2 regions of the Marinomonas sp. ATLA20 genome follow, and region 2 is predicted to be linked to the other one. Evidence: predicted binding sites of a transcription regulator. Region 2 holds the regulator's gene; the other holds the start of a gene.
The links. Region 2 encodes PhoB, which activates phosphate uptake and scavenging genes when phosphate is short. Its sites were predicted from a motif close to TGTCATANNNNTGTCANA; they were not measured.
Positions count from the first base shown of each region.

Region 1: the regulator PhoB is predicted to act here: its motif matches at 1,571-1,588, upstream of olsF (bifunctional ornithine lipid synthase OlsF).

Region 1 covers NZ_JBXUKU010000008.1:84,475-87,896, reverse strand. Annotated here, with positions in the region: gene AC2A4J_RS14350 (sigma-70 family RNA polymerase sigma factor) at 1-43, shown strand, start outside; gene AC2A4J_RS14345 (ChrR family anti-sigma-E factor) at 49-741, shown strand; gene AC2A4J_RS14340 (hypothetical protein) at 869-1,051, shown strand; gene AC2A4J_RS14335 (hypothetical protein) at 1,240-1,449, shown strand; gene olsF (bifunctional ornithine lipid synthase OlsF) at 1,647-3,377, shown strand; gene AC2A4J_RS14325 (hypothetical protein) at 3,385-3,422, opposite strand, start outside.
Region 2 covers NZ_JBXUKU010000001.1:107,540-110,961, forward strand. Annotated here, with positions in the region: gene AC2A4J_RS00450 (chorismate--pyruvate lyase family protein) at 1-519, shown strand, start outside; gene ubiA (4-hydroxybenzoate octaprenyltransferase) at 516-1,370, shown strand; gene phoB (phosphate regulon transcriptional regulator PhoB) at 1,455-2,150, shown strand; gene phoR (phosphate regulon sensor histidine kinase PhoR) at 2,147-3,422, shown strand, end outside.

The DNA.
Region 1 (3,422 bases), on a different contig from region 2:
TCGCCTTGCTTTGCACAAACTCACTATTTACGTTAAGAGGTAGTATCGATGATTAACTACCATCCATCGATTGAAATATTGACCGACTACTCCGCCGGCTCATTACCATTAGCTCATTCTTTATGTGTTTCTACACATCTGGAACGTTGCCATGAATGCCAACAGCAAATTCGCAAGCTGGAGATGCTTGGCTCACACCTTTTTGATCAGACGAAGACAGACAGTCGTCAGCTGAGCAACTTAAAAGACAGCTTTTTCGAAAAATTAAATGCACAGGCCGAGCAAGTAAACGAGACGCAGCAGATCGAAGAAGAACCCACTGCGGTTGATTGGGACAGCTACACCATTCCTAATAGTCTTCGTCAATTTATCAAAAAAAGTTATGACGACCTAAATTGGATGCGCTTATCGCCTTCTTTCAAGATCGCCACACTTTATAACGAAGAAGGCGGCGCTCAGATTGCACTGACCAGAGTAAAAGCAGGCGCTCACATGCCAACTCACACTCATACAGGTGATGAAATTACCCTTGTATTAGAGGGGGCTTTTTCCGATGAAAGCGGTGTCTATCGTCAAGGTGATTTTATTAATCGTGACGCTAGCCACAAACATAAGCCAATCGTCACCAAAGATGCAGAATGCATCTGTTTAACCGTGTTAGACGCACCGATTGAATTTACTGGCTGGTTAACGCGCCTACTGAATCCTATTATTCGCCGATACCATCCGCATTCCGCTTAATGCAGACACTGTGCCTATCAGTAAAGCCAACGATAGGTACACGTTTGCAGACGTTAGCCAATAACAAGCAAATATTGTGAAAATCTGGTATAGTCCTTGTTCAAACTAAAAACAAGGACTATTTATCATGGCAACTAAGAAGAAACAGCCGGCCGCTTCGGAAACCTCGGAATCCATTGAAAAGCAAATGCAAGAGTTTCTAGCTCGCGGTGGACACATAGATAAAATCGATTCAGGAGTTAGTGGACAATCTCAGCTAACAGGATCACGTCACATTTCCCTAGGAAATAGCAAAACGAAAGCACAATAAGCTTTGGGGATACTTTACTAACGGTAAATATCCCTCGCTATTTTCGTTTGTACGCCAACTCTATAAACGCGATTTCAAGGTCTTCCTGTAAAACGTAAATAGATTGGCGAATCAAATAGTTAGTCTATAAAAGTGACTAACAATATGTAAGAAAACAATAATAGAATTTTTATTGATACAGGAACATTATGCTGAGCGAATCTGATCGCGCGTTTTTCCGCCCTAAATGGCGTCGAGTCACTGTGACTTTATTCTGTTTCGCATGGACGATTCTTGAATGGGTATCGAATGAACCTATCTGGGCAATGATCTCGGCAGGTATAACACTGTATTGCTTATGGAACTTCTTTTATAAGTTTGAAGAAACCACAGACGAAGACAACACACCAGCAAGCTAATCAGCAAAGCAAGCGTCTAAATAATCTAGCCTTATTTATTATTTGGCGGCTTTTCACTAATGGTTGGCGAAAAAATAGTCGCAAACGTCTTTATTAACTGGTCATAATTTCGCCACATAAACGTCACGACGCTGTCATATTAACGCTCTACTCTCATTAATAAGATACCTAAAAACTTATTAAAGCGGAGCGTCACTGTGATACAAGTCGAGCAAATGATTGCCAGTAAATCTCCTCACTTTTTCGACAAAAGCCCATTTATCACTCGCCCAACGTTAAGCGTGTTGAAACGCTTATTCCACGAAAGTGAAGTAAACCAATTCCTGGAAAAAAACCACGGCTGTGTCGGCTTCGAATTTATTGATCGAGTTCTGGATCACTTCAATTTTAGCTATCAAGTAAGTCAAGTTGATCGCCGAAACATTCCCGCCAGCGGTAGGGTAATGATCATCGCTAATCACCCTCTTGGCGCCTTAGATGGCCTCGCTTTACTTAGATTAATCGGTGAAATCCGCCCAGACGTGAAAATCGTAGCTAATGATTTATTAATGGGATTTGACGGCTTAAAACAGCTTGTTCTTCCCGTCGATAATCTTGGTGGAAAAACCGGACGTCAGCAACTCAAAGCTATCATGAGCTGCCTACATAACGAAGAAGCCGTGATTATTTTCCCGGCTGGCGAAGTGTCTCGTATGTCGCCAAGCGGTGTAAAAGATCAGCAATGGAACCAAAACTATCTAAAACTGGCGCAAAAGACTAACAGCCCGTTACTGCCGGTTCATATTGGCGGACGTAATTCCATGTTGTTTTACACCAGCTCTCTTTTATATCGTCCGCTATCGACCATTCAGCTCGCTAACGAAATGTTTCGTCAACGCAATCGCAAAATTCCCATGCAAGTTGGCCAAGCCATTCCTATTCAAGAGCTAGCCCAACTTCCACTAAGCGATAAAGAAAAAAACAAACTCGTAAAGCGCCATTTATACCGTATTGCCAAAGGCAAAAAACCGCTACTTAAAACCGAAAAGACCGTTGAGCATCCGCAAAATAGACAGATGATCAAACAAGAACTAAAAATAGCCGAACATCTTGGTAGTACCAAAGACAACAAGCAAATCTACCTGTTTGATTACGACCCAATGTCGGTGACGATGAAAGAGATTGGGCGCTTACGCGAAATTGCCTTCCGAAAAGTAGGTGAAGGCACAGGCGAGCGTTCCGATCTGGACAAGTTCGATCAGTATTATCGTCACCTGATTCTATGGGATGAAGAAGAACTAGAGATCGTCGGTGCGTATCGTATCGGAGAAGTTGCTCGATATATGAAATCAGATACACCAAATCGCATATACAGCTCTGAGCTGTTCCAATACTCGTGCGACATGGAACCTTATTTCGAACAGGGCATTGAGCTCGGGCGCAGCTTTATCCAACCAAAATATTGGGGCAAACGCAGCCTAGATTATTTGTGGTATGGCATTGGCGCTTATTTAGACAGACACCCTGAAATTCGCTACATGTTTGGGCCTGTGAGTTTGAGCAACAGCTACCCACAAGTAGCAAAAGATTTCATTGTTTCCTTTTACAAGCTCTATTATGCCGATAAAGAACACTTGGCGCGCTCTTTCACGCCTTATCAAGTTAACGCAGAACACGCTGATATTATTTCAGCCATGTTCAGCGGCGATAACTATGATGAAGACTTTAGAGTACTAAAAGAGCAGCTCAGCCACTTTGGCGCCAGCGTACCAACACTGTTCAAACAATACAGTGAATTGTGCGAAACGGGCGGAGTTCGCTTCTTAGACTTTGGTGTCGATGCCGACTTTGGCTACTGCGTGGACGGTTTGGTCCTAGTAGACCTGAATACAGTCAAAGAAGCGAAAAACAAACGTTACCGAGGTCACAACGATGGCTCTCAAGCTTAGTTAATAATCACGAATCATGGTGATGATCACGATAATGACGACTGT
Region 2 (3,422 bases):
CGATGGTCGCCCATACACCAAATTAGTAAGGTAAAAGTACCGAAAAATTTATGGCCTTGGCTCGTCACTCAAGACTCTTTAACAGCAAAGCTTAGACGCCTAGGAACATTGACGGTTGATGTGCTTGAAGACTCTTGGGGGATCCCAACAGCAAGAGAACGAAAACGCTTAGCGTTGCGACCAAGAGAAGCGGCACGCATTCGTACTGTCTTGCTTAACGTCGATGGAAGAGCCGTTATTTATGCTCGCTCAATCATTCCGGCGAGGTCATTGAAAGGCCATTGGCGACATGTAAAGCATTTAAAAGACAAGCCATTAGGTGGCTATCTGTTTCAACATAAGGCCCTGTCTCGAAGTTGCATTGAGGTCACTCAGTTACCAAAACGCATGTTTCCAAACCAACCTAATGCTTTGTGGGCGAGACGCTCTGTGTTTCATCAGTTTGGCCCTGGAATATTGGTCAATGAAGCTTTCTTTGATGAGATCAACCAACTAAAACCGCCGTTTGGATTGTTATGAACAAACTTAAAGACTACGCAGAACTCACTCGATTCAACCGCCCTATCGGTTCATTCTTACTGATGTGGCCAACATTATGGGCGCTATGGCTGGCAGCCGATGGTATGCCTCAATGGCATTTGATCGTTATCTTTATCTTAGGCGTTTTCAGCATGCGATCTGCGGGTTGCGTGATTAATGACTACGCGGATCGAAAGGTCGATGGTCATGTTGATCGTACTAAAAACCGCCCGCTACCGTCGGGCCGAGTATCTAAAAAAGAAGCACTTGTTCTGTTTTGTGCTTTGTCGATTTTAAGCTTTGTTTTAGTACTTTTTACCGATCTGCAAACGATTTTACTGTCGTTCGTAGGCTTAGGCTTGGCTGCTCTGTATCCGTTTATGAAACGCTATACCCATCTACCCCAGTTGTTTCTTGGCTTGGCTTTTTCGTGGGCAATTCCCATGGCCTACAGTGCACAGGGAGGAGATTTAACCGATCCTGAGCTATGGATGCTGTTTGTCGCCAATTGCTTTTGGACCATTGCCTATGATACCTATTATGCAATGACAGACCGTCCAGATGACCTCAAAATAGGCATCAAATCCACCGCCATCTTATTTGGCAGATATGATTTATTCGTCATTGTTTGCCTACAAGGTCTAACCTTGTCTTTATTGACCTGGATTGGTCTACTAGCCGGATTACATTGGCTATACTTTGTATCACTCGTGGTGTGTATTGGACTCTTTTATCAGCAATTTAATCAAGCTAAAGAGCGTGATCGACAAGCTTGCTTTCGCTCATTTTTAGACAATAACCGCGTTGGTTACTGTGTTTTCATCGGTCTGGTCGCAAGCTATTTTATGTAATATGTGGCAAAGTTGTGACAATGTAACCGAATTGTCACATTAGATCGCTTTAATGAAACCGTTCCTGAGATGAGGATGAATCCTGTGACCGGTAAAAAAGTATTAATTATTGACGACGAATCTTCCATACGCGAAATGATCGCCATTGCACTTGAAATGGCGGGCTACGAGTATTTGGAAGCAGAAAACATTCAGCAAGCCCATGAAATCATTGTGGACCATCGTCCGGATTTGATTCTTGCCGATTGGATGATGCCTGGCGGTAGCGGCATTGAGCTGACTCGCAGATTGAAAAAAGACCCCACAACGGCAGAAATTCCAGTCATTATGCTGACTGCGAAAAGTGAAGAAGACAACAAAATCCAAGGTCTAGAAGTCGGCGCTGACGATTACATCACCAAGCCATTTTCACCTCGTGAGTTAGTTGCTCGACTCAAAGCCGTATTACGACGCGCGACCCCTCAAGGCGTAGATGAACCAATTGAAATCGAAGGTCTAACCCTTGACCCAATCAGTCAGCGGGTTACCATTGGTACTCGCCCCTTAGACATGGGGCCTACAGAATACCGTCTACTAAAATTCCTCATGACACACCAAGAGCGTGCCTATTCAAGAGCGCAATTGTTGGATCAAGTATGGGGAGGAAATGTCTACGTTGAAGAACGTACCGTTGATGTTCATATACGTCGTTTACGCAAAGCCATTGGTAGTACTCATGATTTCTTGATACAAACAGTACGAGGAACAGGCTACCGCTTCTCAGCAAAAAGGTCCGTATGAAAACAGTTTGGCGAAACACTATTATTACTTGGCTCGCAGGATTCGCGGCTTGTATTGTAATAGGCCTAATAATAGGTCAGTTGTTGGGTGTTTTGCTGCTGTACGTTTTAGGGTCTTTGTACTGGCAGCTTTATCAGCTCTACCAATTCCATAATTGGCTTCGCCATTCTGGTCGTGCTGCACCACCAGAAGCCAGCGGAATTTGGGGAGAAGTATTCGATGCGGTTTATCGATTACATAAGAAACAACGCAAATCCAAACGTCGCATGCGCCAAGCGCTAACCCGAATTGAAAGCTCCACCACCGCCTTAAAAGAAGGCGTTATCATGGCGGATAACCAAGGTAACTTGGAGTGGTGGAATAACTCGGCGGCTCACTTTCTCGGCTTAATGCGTCCTGTCGATCGCGGCCAAATCATCACTAATATTGTCCGTAGCCCAGAGTTTTTCCGTTACTTTAGTCAAAAACGCTTTGGTGAGCCTTTGGTCATCAAGTCACCCGCCAAAGATGGCGTCTATTTAGAAATTCAAACCACATTGTACGATAAAAATGATCACCTGATTTTTGTTCGTGATGTGACGCGCTTACACTTGCTAGAACAGATGCGCAAAGACTTTGTTGCCAACGCTTCCCATGAATTAAAAACGCCGCTTACCGTTATTAAGGGCTACTTAGAAACCCTCGACATGTTCAAGGACAGTCTGCCAAAAAGCATGCAAAAAGGCATTGTTAATATGTCTGAGCAATCTGAGCGGATGGAACAACTCATCGAAGATCTGTTACTGCTTTCTCGCTTGGAGAGTAATGACAAACGCGAAGAGAACCAATGGCATAAAGTTTCAGACTTAGTACAAACCATTACCAATGCAACTACGCCAGTGTTGACGGACAAACACTCTATTAATTTGCAAATTCCCGAAGAAGCTCGCTTGTACGGCTCTTACAAAGAGCTCTATAGTGCTTTTTCCAATCTGATTTTTAACGCCATCAAATACTCACCAGATGGCGGCGAGATTGAGATCAAATGGGAGTCCAGTGAGTTTAATGGTGTGTTCTCTATAAAAGACTCTGGCATTGGCATAGAGCCAAGATACATTCCTCGACTCACAGAACGTTTCTTCCGAGTCGACAAAGGGCGAGGCTCTAAAACCGGCGGTACAGGTCTTGGCCTAGCCATCGTAAAGCATGTGCTATTACATCACGATGCCAAGCTACAAATTCGCAGTCAGCCTGGCTTTGGAAGCACCTTCTCTTGTCATTTCCCAGCAAATC